DNA from 3 places in the Streptomyces sp. NH27 genome. Region 2 is predicted to be linked to each of the others. Evidence: predicted binding sites of a transcription regulator. Region 2 holds the regulator's gene; each other region holds the start of a gene.
The links. Region 2 encodes HspR, which represses chaperone genes until heat shock. Its sites were predicted from a motif close to TTGAGNNNNNNNNNCTCAA; they were not measured.
Positions count from the first base shown of each region.

Region 1: a site for HspR is predicted at 2,356-2,374, ahead of lon (endopeptidase La). Genes of this name have one in related genera too.
Region 3: a site for HspR is predicted at 1,219-1,237, ahead of clpB (ATP-dependent chaperone ClpB). Genes of this name have one in related genera too.

Region 1 is NZ_JACEGK010000062.1:12,007-16,495, reverse strand. It holds gene AC13HU_RS08050 (HAMP domain-containing sensor histidine kinase) at 1-643, opposite strand, end outside; gene AC13HU_RS08045 (response regulator transcription factor) at 640-1,353, opposite strand; gene AC13HU_RS08040 (spermidine synthase family protein) at 1,428-2,255, opposite strand; gene lon (endopeptidase La) at 2,397-4,489, shown strand, end outside.
Region 2 is NZ_JACEGK010000280.1:4,574-9,062, forward strand. It holds gene dnaK (molecular chaperone DnaK) at 1-708, shown strand, start outside; gene grpE (nucleotide exchange factor GrpE) at 705-1,415, shown strand; gene dnaJ (molecular chaperone DnaJ) at 1,452-2,645, shown strand; gene AC13HU_RS22120 (heat shock protein transcriptional repressor HspR) at 2,650-3,126, shown strand; gene AC13HU_RS22125 (FBP domain-containing protein) at 3,404-3,910, shown strand; gene AC13HU_RS22130 (hypothetical protein) at 3,989-4,489, opposite strand, start outside.
Region 3 is NZ_JACEGK010000547.1:56-4,544, forward strand. It holds partial or broken gene AC13HU_RS31565 (cytochrome P450 family protein) at 1-1,174, opposite strand, end outside; gene clpB (ATP-dependent chaperone ClpB) at 1,309-3,930, shown strand; gene AC13HU_RS31575 (YbjN domain-containing protein) at 3,927-4,489, shown strand, end outside.

The DNA of each region.
Region 1 (4,489 bases), on a different contig from region 2:
CCAGCCGCTCGGTCTGCTGGAGGGCCAGCCGCATCGTCTCCGGGTCGGCGGCCGAGACGCCGTCCACCACGTTCTCCAGCACCGCGCGCAGCGCCGCGATCGGTGTGCGCAGCTCGTGTGAGACATTCGCCACCAGCTCCTTGCGGTGCCGGTCCACCGCGGCCAGGTCGGCGGCCATCCGGTTGAAGGTCTCGGCCAGCTCGCCCACCTCGTCGCGGCGCATCCGGGCCACCCGGCGGGTGTAGTCGCCCCCCGCCATCGCTCGCGCCACCGCGGTCATCTCGCGCAGCGGCGCGGTCAGGTTGGTGGCGACGATCTGCGTGATCAGCAGCGAGGCGATGATCGAGAAGATCGTGATGACCCGGATCTCGGTCCGCGAGTGGATCGCCAGCGTCACCAGCAGCGTGGTGATCATCACGGAGGCGATCACCAGCGCTTGCAGGGCCGCCTTGATCGAGCGGGTCGGGTCCCAGGGGCGCAGCACCTCCCACAACTGCCGCAGCCACCCGCGCAGCACGTGCCGGGCGTGCCGTGCGTGCCGCGCGCAGCCGGCCGGCAGCCGGCCGCGGGTCGGCCCCGAAGTGCCCGGGGCCCGCGCCGGGTCCCGGGTGCGCGCGGGGTCCCCGGTGTGACCCGGGTTCATGGCGCCGGGTTCTCCAGCGCGTAGCCCACACCGTGCACGGTACGGATCCGCTCGGCGCCGATCTTGCGGCGCAGCGCCTTGACGTGGCTGTCCACGGTGCGGGTGCCGGACGCGTCGGTCCAGTCCCACACCTCGGCGAGCAACTGCTCGCGGGAGAGCACCGCCCGGGGCTGGTGGGCCAGGCACACCAGCAGCTCGAACTCGGTCGGGGTCAGGTGCACGTCGGTGCCGCCGACCCGGACCCGGCGCTGGGTGTGGTCGATCTCCAGGTCGCCGAGGTGGATGCTGGCGCCGCGGACGGTGGAGGCCGCGTCGGCGGCCCGCTCCACCCGGCGCAGCAGCACGTGCACCCGCGCGGCCAGCTCGCGCATCGAGAACGGCTTGGTCATGTAGTCGTCGGCGCCGACGCCGAGGCCGACCAGCATGTCCGTCTCGTCGTCGCGCGCGGTGAGCATCAGCACCGGCACCGGCCGGTCGGCCTGCACCCGGCGGCAGACCTCAAGCCCGTCGTATCCGGGCAGCATCACGTCGAGCACCAGGAGGTCCGGTTGCCAGGCATGGGCTGCGTCGACCGCGGACGGCCCGTCGCCTGCCGTGCGCACCTGGAACCCCTCCGCCTGGAGGCGGGCCGCGATCGCCTGAACTATCGTCTGGTCGTCCTCGACCACCAGAACCCGGCGCTGCGCGCCCGTTGTCTGTGCGCTGTCCACTTCCGCTTCCGCCCCACAAGCTCGTCCGTTACCGGCAGCGTACGGGGCGGGCCGCTGCCCTGACTATGACGCCTTCACGCCTTGACGGCTACATGCACGACATCGGGCACGCCACGCGCGACCGGAACCTCCAGCGTGCGCACCCCGGTGTACCCCGCCCCCTTGAGTGCGATCTCGAAGGCGGCCGAGGGCTGCGCCGACCATACGGCCAGCACACCGCCGGAGCGGAGCAGCTCCCGGCAGTCGTCGAGGCCGCTGGGACTGTAGAGACTGCCGTTGTTGTCGGTGACTGTCCAGTCCGGACCGTTGTCGATGTCCAGGCAGAGTGCGTCGTAGCCGCCGGCGGGCGGGCGCGCCGACGCTTCGACCGGCACCGTACCGGCTGCGGGTGCGGGTGCGGACCCGGACCCGGCTTCGGGTCTGGCCATCGGCTCGGGCGCCGTACGCAGGTAGGTCAGCAGGTCCGCGGTGATCAGCCGCACCCGCGGGTCGTCCAGCGCGCCGCGGGTGTGTGCCGCGAAGTGGCCCGCCCGGTGCCAGTCGATCACCGCCTGCTCCCGCTCGACCACGTCGATCCGCGCCCAGCGCGGCTGGGCGGCCGCCCGGGCCAGTGAGAAGCCGACGCCGAGCCCGCCGATCAGCACGCTCGCGCCGCCCCGGCCGGCCGGCGGCGCCTCGAGCGCCTCCAGTGCCGCGTCGATCAGCAGCCGCTCGGAGCGGCCGTCGGAGGTGTCCATCAGGAAGGTGCCGTTGGCGATGATCTCCAGGTGCTCGCCGCGACGGCGCAGCACCGCTTCCCCGTACGGGCCCTCGCGCCGGTCCAGTACGACCGGTCCTTCGCCGGTCCCGGGGCCGGGATCGGGGGCCGGGAAGCGCGGGTCGTGCGTGTTCGTAGCCGCCATGACCTCATTCTGACGGACCGAAAAGGGACTGCTCCCGGCCCACCGCAGGTGATCGCTCAGGGCGAACGTAAGGCCGGGAACACCGGCGGAGCTCCTTGCATTGAGTCAGGTGTACTCAACTTGCTTGCAAAGGGAGCGATCATGGCGTTTGAGCCGAAGAGTTCCAACCTCACCCTCCCCGTACTGCCCCTCGACGGCGAGGTCGTGCTGCCCGGCATGGTCGTACCGCTCGACCTGACCGACAGCGAGGTACGGGCCGCGGTGGAGGCCGCACAGGCGGCCCACTCCGGAGACACCGCGGGCAAGCCGCGCGTGCTTCTGGTCCCGAGGGTCGACGGGAACTACGCCGCGGTGGGCACCCTCGGCACGGTCGAGCAGGTCGGACGGCTGTCCGACGGCGACCCCGGCGCGGTGATCAAGGGTCGCTCGCGGGTGCGCATCGGCGCCGGTACGACCGGTCCGGGCGCGGCTTTGTGGGTGGAGGGCGCCGTGGTGGAGGAGCCCGCGCCGCAGGAGGCGCCCGGCACCGTCGCCGAGCTGATGAAGGAGTACAAGGCGCTGGCCACGAGCTGGCTGCGCAAGCGCGGCGGCTGGCAGGTGGTCGACCGGGTGCAGCAGATCGACGACGCCGGGCAGCTCGCCGACAACTCCGGCTACTCCCCGTTCCTCGGCGTGGAGCAGCGCGTGGAGCTGCTGGAGACCGCCGACCCGGTGGCCCGGTTGAAGCTCGCCACGCAGTGGCTGCGCGACCACCTCGCCGAGCAGGACGTCGCCGAGACGATCCGCAAGGACGTCCAGGAGGGCATGGAGAAGCAGCAGCGCGAGTTCCTGCTCCGCCAGCAACTGGAGGCGGTCCGCAAGGAGTTGGCCGAGCTGAACGGCGACCCCGACAACGAGACGGACGACTACCGGGTCCGGGTGGAGTCCGCCGACCTGCCGGAGAAGGTCCGCGAGGCCGCACTGAAGGAGGTCGAGAAGCTGGAGCGCTCCTCGGACGCCTCCCCGGAGGGCTCGTGGATCAGGACCTGGCTGGACACCGTTCTCGAACTGCCGTGGAACACCACCACCGAGGACACCTACGACGTCGCGGGCGCCCGGGCGGTGCTGGACGCGGACCACTCCGGCCTCGACGACGTGAAGGAGCGCATCACCGAGTACCTGGCGGTCCGCAAGCGCCGGGCCGACCGCGGTCTCGGCGTGGTCGGCGGCCGCCGCGGAGGCGCGGTGCTGGCGCTGGTCGGTCCCCCCGGGGTCGGCAAGACCTCGCTCGGTGAATCCGTGGCCCGCGCGATGGGCCGCGAGTTCGTCCGGGTGGCGCTCGGCGGCGTCCGCGACGAGGCCGAGATCCGCGGCCACCGCAGGACGTACGTGGGCGCGTTGCCAGGCCGGATCGTGCGCGCGATCAAGGAGGCCGGGTCGATGAACCCGGTGGTGCTGCTCGACGAGGTCGACAAGGTCGGCTCGGACTACCGGGGCGACCCGGCGGCCGCGCTGCTCGAAGTCCTCGACCCGGCGCAGAACCACACCTTCCGGGACCACTACCTGGAGGTCGAACTCGACCTGTCCGACGTGGTGTTCCTGGCCACCGCCAACGTGCTGGAGGCCATCCCCGAGCCGCTGCTGGACCGGATGGAGCTGGTCCGGCTGGACGGCTACACCGAGGACGAGAAGGTCGTCATCGCCCGCGACCACCTGCTGCCCCGTCAGCTGGAGCGCGCGGGCCTGGCCGCCGACGAGGTGAGCCTGGACGAGGACGCGCTGCGCCGGCTGGCCGGCGAGTACACCCGCGAGGCGGGCGTCCGTAACCTGGAGCGGACCGTCGCGCGCCTGCTGCGCAAGATCGCCGCCCAGCACGAACTGGGCGACCGGGAGCTGCCGTTCGCGGTCGGCCCGGGCGATCTGCGGGCCCTGATCGGCCGGCCGCACCACGTGCCGGAGGCCGCGCAGGACCCGGAGGAGCGGCGTACCGCCGTACCGGGCGTGGCCACCGGTCTCGCGGTCACCGGCGCGGGCGGCGACGTGCTCTACATCGAGGCGTCGCTGGCCGACCCGGAGACCGGCGGGGCCGGGCTCCAGCTCACCGGTCAACTCGGCGACGTGATGAAGGAGTCCGCGCAGATCGCGCTCTCCTTCCTGCGCTCGCGCGGCGCGGAACTGGAGTTGCCGGTCGGCGATCTCAAGGACCGCGGCGTGCACCTGCACGTGCCGGCCGGCGCCGTACCCAAGGACGGCCC
Region 2 (4,489 bases):
TCGGAGATCTTCACCACCGCCGAGGACAACCAGCCGTCGGTGCAGATCCAGGTCTACCAGGGCGAGCGCGAGATCGCGGCGTACAACAAGAAGCTCGGCATGTTCGAGCTGACCGGTCTGCCGCCGGCCCCGCGCGGGATGCCCCAGATCGAGGTCACCTTCGACATCGACGCCAACGGCATCATGCACGTGGGCGCGAAGGACCTCGGCACCGGCAAGGAGCAGCGGATGACCGTCACGGGTGGCTCCTCGCTGCCCAAGGACGAGGTCGACCGGATGCGCCACGAGGCCGAGCAGTACGCGGACGAGGACCACAAGCGCCGCGAGGCCGCCGAGACCCGCAACCAGGGTGAGCAACTCGTCTACCAGACCGAGAAGTTCATCGCGGACAACAAGGACAAGCTTCCCGAGGACGTGAAGTCCGAGGTCGAGACCGCGATCGCCGACCTCAAGGAGAAGCTGAAGAACGAGTCGTCCGACGACGGCAACACCGCGTCGATCCGCGAGGCCACCGAGAAGGTCGCGGCCACCAGCCAGAAGCTCGGCCAGGCGCTGTACGCCAACGCGCAGGCCGAGGGCGGCGCGGCGACCGCCGGTGCCGGTGCGGGCGCCGGTGCGGCCGACGGCTCGGCCCAGGCCGCGGACGACGACGTCGTGGACGCCGAGATCGTCGACGACGAGAGCAGCAAGAGGGATGGTGCCGCGTGACGGAGGAGCCGAAGGGCTTCGAGGAGCCCGACGTTCCCTCCGACGCCGCCGACAAGCCGGAGTCCGGCAAGGCGGGCAAGTCCAACTCGGGCAACGGGACCGCCGGTAAGGCGGGCCCGGTGTCCGGGGGCGGGGACGACGCGACCTCCCAGGAGCTGACGGCCGTCAAGGCGCAGTTGGACCAGGTGCGCACCGCGCTCGGCGAGCGCACCGCCGACCTCCAGCGCCTCCAGGCCGAGTACCAGAACTACCGCCGCCGGGTGGAGCGGGACCGCGTCGCCGTCAAGGAGATCGCGGTCGCCAACCTGCTGACCGAACTGCTCCCGGTGCTCGACGACATCGGCCGGGCGCGGGAACACGGCGAACTGGTGGGCGGCTTCAAGTCGGTCGCCGAGTCGCTGGAGACGGTCGCCGCGAAGCTGGGCCTGCAGCAGTTCGGCAAGGAGGGCGAGCCCTTCGACCCGCTGGTGCACGAGGCACTGATGCACAGCTATTCGCCTGATGTCACACAGACGACATGCGTGCAGATCCTCCAGCCGGGGTACCGCATCGGGGAGCGCAACCTGCGGCCGGCCCGGGTCGCGGTCGCCGAGCCCCAGCCGGGTGCCCACGGCAAGGACGAACAGTCCGAGTCCGGCGAGCCGGCCGACCAGGCCGACCGGAAGGCGGACGACGACGAGGAGACCGGTGGCCCATCCGAGGGCTGACGGAGCGGGACGTGACGGAGAGGAGGGACGCCGAGGATGAGCATCAGTAGGGACCTGTTGGAGAAGGACCTGTACAAGGTCCTCGGTGTCCCCAAGGACGCCACCGACGCCGAGATCAAGAAGGCGTACCGCAAGCTGGCCCGGGAGTTCCACCCCGACGCCAACAAGGGCGACGCCAAGGCCGAGGAGCGCTTCAAGGAGATCTCCGAGGCCAACGACGTGCTCTCCGACGCCAAGCGGCGCAAGGAGTACGACGAGGGCCGCGCGCTGTTCGGCAACGGCGGCATGCGGCCCGGTCCCGGCGCGGGCGGCACCGGCGGGTTCAACTTCGACCTGGGCGACCTCTTCGGCGGCGCCCAGGGCCCCGGCGGCAGCACCACGACCGGCCAGGGCGGCGGCTTCGGCGGCGGCCTGGGCGACGTGTTCGGCGGCCTGTTCAACCGGGGCGGCGGCACCCGCGTGCAGCCGCGCCGCGGCCAGGACATCGAGTCCGAGGTCACGCTCAGCTTCACCGAGGCCGTCGACGGGGCCACCGTCCCGCTGCGGATGTCCTCGCAGTCGCCCTGCAAGGCGTGCTCCGGCACCGGCGACAGGAACGGCACGCCCCGGGTGTGCCCGACCTGCGTCGGCACCGGGCAGGTCTCGCGCGGCGGCGGTGGCGGCTTCTCGCTCACCGACCCGTGCGTGGACTGCAAGGGCCGCGGCCTGATCGCGGAGAACCCCTGCGAGGTCTGCCACGGCAGCGGCCGGGCGAAGAGCTCGCGCACCATGCAGGTGCGCATCCCCGCCGGGGTCACCGACGGGCAGCGCATCCGGCTGCGCGGCAAGGGCGCCGCCGGCGAGCGCGGCGGCCCGGCCGGCGACCTGTACGTGGTCGTGCACGTCGGCCCGCACCCGGTGTTCGGCCGCAAGGACGCCAACCTGACGGTCACGGTCCCGGTGAGCTTCACCGAGGCCGCGCTCGGCGGCGACATCAAGGTGCCGACCCTGGGCGGACCGCCGGTCACCTTGAAGCTGCCCGCCGGCACTCCGAACGGCCGGACCCTGCGGGCCCGGGGCAAGGGCGCGGTGCGCAAGGACGGTTCACGCGGCGATCTGCTCGTCACGGTCGAGGTGGCGGTGCCCGCACAGACCGAGGGCAAGGCGCTGGACGCGCTGGAGTCGTACCGTGAGGCGACCGCGGACCTCGACCCGCGGGCGGAGTTGTTCAAGGCCGCAAAGGGAGCGTGAGCGGATGAGCATCGACGGCGGCGGGGCCTCCGGGCCCCGCATGGGGCGAGGCCGCAATCCGTACCAGCTGACGGAGGAGTCGCCGGTCTATGTGATCTCCGTGGCGGCCGAGCTGTCCGGGCTGCACCCGCAGACCCTGCGGCAGTACGACCGCCTCGGCCTGGTCTCGCCGGACCGCGCGGCCGGCCGCGGGCGCCGCTACTCCGCCCGCGACATCGAGCAGTTGCGGCAGGTGCAGCGCCTCTCGCAGGACGAGGGCATCAACCTCGCGGGCATCAAGCGGATCATCGAGCTGGAGAACCAGGTCGCCGCGCTCCAGGCCCGGGTCGCCGAACTCGCCGCCGCCGTCGACGGCGCCGCCGCCGTCATCCAGCAGCGCGAGGCCGCGGTGCACGCGTCGTACCGGCGCGATCTGGTGCCGTACCAGGACGTGCAGCACACCAGCGCGCTGGTGGTGTGGCGTCCCAAGCGGGATTCCTAGTGCCGTGGCCGGAAAGGTTCACCGGTTCGCGACGCCCGGCACGGCACCTCTCCCCCTACCTTCGGCGGGAGGTGCCCCCAGCGTTGTCGGAGTCGCCCGAGTACGCCCAGTACGAGGGCGCACCTCCGCCTTGCGATGTACCGCACCGGACGCCGCGAACCAGGCAAACCTTTCCGGCCACGGCACTAGCGCGGCCTCCCCGGGGGTGCGGGTACGGCCCGTTGCTCCCCGTAAATGCGGCGACAGTCTCGCCGGGTGCTTGTTAGCTTCGGGTGTTATGGACCCACTTGGTGAAGCGCAGATCCGGGACTCCTTCGTGAACTGCTCGAAGGGGGAGGCGAAGCGGGTCAGGCTGCCGCGGGAGCTCGCGGAGATGCCGTGGGGCGACCTCGACTTCATCGGCTGGCGGGACCCGGGCGCGCCGGACCGGGCATATATCGTGACCGGCGGCGAGCGGCCGGTGGGGATCACCCTGCGGGTGGCGCCCGGCGCGCGCCGGAATCTGCTGCGCAGCAGCCTGTGCTCGATCTGCCTGACCGGGCACTCCGGGGGCGGAGTGGACCTGCTGGCCGCGCCGCTGGCCGGCCCGGCCGGGCGGCAGGGCAACACCGTGGGCATCTACATGTGCGCCGACCTGGCCTGTTCCCTGTATGTACGGGGCAAGAAGACCTCGGTGCTGGCCAAGCGCATGGAGGAGACCCTGACCCTGGAGGAGCAGGTGGAGCGCACGCTGCGCAACCTGGACGGCTTCCTGTCGAAGGTCACCGGCGCCCAGGCGGCGTGAAGTCGGGCGGCCCGAACCCGAGCGGCGTGAAGTCGGGCGGCCGAACCCGAGCGGCCCGTGTGTGGGCGTCCCGCGGCGTCAGCGCGGCGGGACGTCGAGCGTGACCGGGTGCGCCCGGACCGGTGCGAGGCAGGCGCCGTCGGTGGAGCAGGCCCCGTAGGTGAGTTGGACGCTCGCGGTGGCGGATCGGCCGGTGGCATCGGCGAGATTCGTGGTCAGGTGCAGGGTCACCGGGCCGTCCGGGTAGACCGGAAGCGTCAGGCCGAGGCCCGCGGGACGCAGGCCGTACGGATGGGCGTCGGAGGTCACCGGGCCGGTCGCGGTGAGCGGGGCGGCGACCGTCAGGCGGGTCGGGATGCCGAGGCCGTCGACCCCCTGGTCGGGCAGCGTGAGGCTGTAGAGGTGGAAGCCCTTCTGCTGCGGGCTGAGGGATGCGGTCACCGCCACCTTGTGCGCGGCCGACCGTTCGAAGGTGACGGCGACGTCCACTCCGCCCGCGGTGAAGGACGCGTGCGTACGGGACGGTGCCGCCTGGTGCTGACCGCTGTTACCGCTCTGACCGTCCTGGCCGCAGCCGGA
Region 3 (4,489 bases), on a different contig from region 2:
ACAGCCGCGGATACGCCCCGTACAGCGTGCGCAGCGCGACCACGGCCTCAAGACGGGCCAGCGGGGCGCCCAGGCAGTAGTGGGCGCCGTGCCCGAAGGCGAGGTGGCGGGTGCCCGGCGGCCGGGTGATGTCGAACCGGCCGGCGTCGGGGCCGTATTCGCGCGGGTCGCGTCCGGCGGCGGCGTACCCGGCGAGCACGGGTGTCCCGCGCGGCACCGTGGTGCCGTCCACGTCGAGGTCGGTGGTGGGGTAGCGGAACGGGAAGTTCGCCACCGGGCTGTCCCAGCGCAGCGTCTCCTCGATCACCGCGTCCCAGGAGGCTTCACCCGAAAGGACGAGGTCGCGTTGGCCGGTGTGGTCACACAGGGCGCGCACCGCGTTGGTGATGAGATTGAGCGTGGTCTCGTGCCCGGCGACGATCATCAGCAGCAGGGTGCCGGTCGCCTCCTCGTCGCTCAGCCGCTCGGCGCCGTCCTCCCGGTCCGCGTCGCGGGCCGCGATCAGCGCGCTGGTCAGGTCGTCGCCGGGGCGGGCTCGCCGCTCGGCGACGACCTGGGCGAGCACGTCGTGGATCGCGCGCAGCGCGGCCGTCGCGTCGGCGGCCGAACTGGAGGTGCTGACCAGGAGGTGGGTGAGGTCGTGCAGGCGGTCGCGGTAGGCCGGGTTCACCCCGAGCAGTTCGCTGATCACGCCCATCGGCAGCGGATAGGCGAAGTGCGCGCGCAGGTCCACGACGCCGTCCGGGCCGGCCCGGCCGGGCAGTTCGGCCGCCAGGTCGCCGGCCAGCCGCTCGATCCAAGGGCGCAGGGAGGCCACCCGGCGTGGCGTGAACGCCTTGGTGGCCAGCCCGCGCAGCCGCCGGTGGTCGTCGCCGTCGGCCGTCGTCATCCCGTTGACCAGGGCGAAGGCGTTGAGCTGCCACTGCGCCGGGATACGGCCCTCCTGGAGGGCGGCGAAGTGCCGGGCGTTCTTGGCCACTTCGGGGTCGGCGAGGAAGTCGCGCAGCTCCTGGTAGCGGGAGACGATCATGCCGGGGACGCCGTCCGGCAGCATCACCGGGCAGGCGGCCGCGCGCTCGCGCAGGATGGCGGCATCGGCCTGTACGGACGCGCCGCTGCGGTCCATCGGATACGGGTCGGCCGGGTGCGAATCCATCGGGTGCGCCGAGGTCATGGGTTCCTCCCGAGATCGTGGCCCGCCCTGTGCCCGGAATCACCTTGAGTGGAATAGACTCAACTTGCTTCATGTTCCCGCAAGCAGGTTGAGGTACATGGTAGCGACGATCGATTGAGGAGGACAGCACGCCCGTGGAAGCCGAGCTGACCAACAAGAGCCGGGAAGCGCTCAACAGCGCCAACGCCAAGGCCGTCGCCGAGGGAAACCCGGACCTGACGCCCGCGCATCTGCTGCTCGCTCTGCTGAGCGGCACGGACAACGAGAACGTGCTCGACCTGCTGGCCGCGACCGGCGCCGACCCCGTGGCGCTGCGGGCCGACGCGCAGCGGCTGGTCGAGAGCCTGCCGTCGGTGCAGGGGGCCACCGTCGCACCCCCGCAGGCGAACCGTGACATGCTCGCCGTCATCGCCGACGCGTCCCAGCGCGCCAAGGACCTCGGCGACGCGTACGTGTCGACCGAGCACCTGCTGATCGGGACCGCCGTCAAGGGCGGCCCGGCCGGCGAGTTGCTCACCACCGCGGGCGCCAAGGCGAAGGCGCTGCTGACGGCGTTCGAGAGCGCCAGGGGAGGGCAACGGGTGACCAGCCAGGACCCGGAGGGCACCTACAAGGCACTGGAGAAGTACGGCACCGACTTCACCGCGGCCGCCCGCGAGGGCAAGCTCGACCCGGTGATCGGCCGGGACCAGGAGATCCGCCGGGTGGTCCAGGTGTTGTCCCGCCGTACCAAGAACAACCCGGTGCTGATCGGTGAGCCCGGCGTCGGCAAGACCGCCGTCGTGGAGGGCCTGGCCCAGCGCATCGTCAAGGGCGACGTGCCCGAGAGCCTGCGCAACAAGCGGCTGGTCTCCCTCGACCTGGGCGCGATGGTGGCCGGGGCGAAGTACCGCGGCGAGTTCGAGGAGCGGCTGAAGGCGGTGCTCGCCGAGATCAAGGACAGCGGCGGGCAGGTCATCACCTTCATCGACGAGCTGCACACCGTCGTCGGCGCGGGCGCCGGCGGCGACTCCGCGATGGACGCGGGCAACATGCTCAAGCCGATGCTGGCCCGCGGCGAGCTGCGGATGGTCGGCGCCACCACGCTGGACGAGTACCGCGAGCGGATCGAGAAGGACCCGGCGCTGGAGCGGCGCTTCCAGCAGGTGCTGGTCGCCGAGCCGACCGTCGAGGACACCGTGGCGATCCTGCGCGGCCTCAAGGGCCGCTACGAGGCGCACCACAAGGTGCAGATCGCCGACTCCGCGCTGGTCGCCGCCGCGACGCTCTCCGACCGCTACATCACCTCCCGCTTCCTGCCCGACAAGGCCATCGACCTGGTCGACGAGTCCGCGTCCCGGCTGCGGATGGAGATCGACTCCTCGCCGGTCGAGATCGACGAGCTCCAGCGCTCGGTGGACCGGCTGCGGATGGAGGAGATGGCGCTCAAGAACGAGACCGACCCCGGCTCCGTGCAGCGGCTGGACAAGCTCCGCAAGGACCTCGCCGACCGCGAGGAGGAGCTGCGTGGCCTGACCGCCCGCTGGGAGAAGGAGAAGCAGGGCCTGAACCGGGTCGGCGAGCTGAAGGAGCGGCTCGACGACATCGTCACCCGGATCGAGCGCGCCCAGCGCGACGGCGACTTCGAGACCGCGTCGAAGCTGATGTACGCGGAGAAGCCCAAGCTGGAGGAGGAGTTGGAGGAGGCCACCCGGGAGGAGCAGGAGGCCGCCGCCCAGGAGACGATGGTCAAGGAGGAGGTCGGCCCGGACGACATCGCCGACGTCGTCGCCGCCTGGACCGGCATCCCCGCCGGCCGCTTGCTGGAGGGCGAGACGCAGAAGCTGCTGCGGATGGAGGACGAGCTCGGCAAGCGGCTGATCGGCCAGGCCGAAGCGGTCCGCGCGGTCTCCGACGCGGTCCGCCGCTCCCGCTCCGGCATCGCCGACCCGGACCGCCCCACCGGCTCCTTCCTCTTCCTCGGCCCCACCGGCGTCGGCAAGACCGAACTGGCCAAGGCGCTCGCCGACTTCCTCTTCGACGACGAGCGGGCGATGGTCCGCATCGACATGAGCGAGTACGGCGAGAAGCACTCGGTGGCCCGGCTGGTCGGCGCCCCGCCCGGATACGTCGGGTACGAGGAGGGCGGCCAGCTCACCGAGGCGGTCCGCCGCCGCCCGTACAGCGTGGTGCTGCTCGACGAGGTGGAGAAGGCGCACCCGGAGGTCTTCGACGTCCTGCTCCAGGTCCTCGACGACGGCCGGCTCACCGACGGCCAGGGCCGTACCGTCGACTTCCGCAACGCGATCCTGATCCTCACCTCCAACCTGGGCAGCCAGTACCTGGTCGACCCCAAGCTGGACCCGGCGCAGAAGAAGGAGAACGTCCTCGCCACCGTCCGCGCCTCCTTCAAGCCGGAGTTCCTCAACCGGCTGGACGACATCGTGGTGTTCTCCGCGCTCGACAGGGACGAGCTGCGCCGGATCGCCCGGCTCCAGACCAGCCGACTCGCCGACCGGCTCAGGGACCGCCGGCTCACCCTGGACGTCACCGACGGCGCCCTGGACTGGCTCGCCGAGGAGGGCAACGACCCCGCCTACGGCGCCCGCCCGCTGCGCCGGCTGATCCAGACCGCGATCGGCGACCCGCTGGCCCGCGCCATCCTGGCCGGAGAGGTGCTGGACGGGCAGAACGTCCGGGTGGACCGGGCGGTCGACGGGCTCATCGTCAGGGGGGAGGATGGCGGGGAAACGTCACGAAGGGAACCTTCACGGTGAGCATCGACCCCTCCTCGATTCCGAACTTCGGGAGCCAGCCGGAACCCGACCAGCCGAGCGGAGAACCCACTGCCAACGTGGTGATCCCGGATCAGGACCTGGTCAAGCAACTCCTCGACCAGATGGGGCTCAAGCACGCCATCGACGAAGAGGACGACCTCCTGGCGCCCTGGGAGGAGTTCCGCACCTACTTCATGTTCCGCGGCGAGGCGCAGCAGCACGTCTTCGCGGTGCGCACGTTCTACGAGCGCACGTACTCCGTGGACGAGAAGGCACAGCTCCACGAGGCGATCGACGAGTGGAACCACCTCACGCTGTGGCCGAAGGTCTACACGAACACCGACGACGACGGTGCCGTCCGCCTCATCGGCGAGGCCCAGATGCTGATCGGCATGGGCGTCAACCTCGACCACTTCGTGGCCACCACGGTGAGCTGGGTCCAGGCGTCCATCGAGTTCAACAAGTGGCTCGGTGAGCGGCTGGGCCTGGAGGAGGCGGCCGACGGCGACGAGCCGGGCGACGACTCCGAGCCGGGCGACAGCTCCGAGCCGGGTGACGG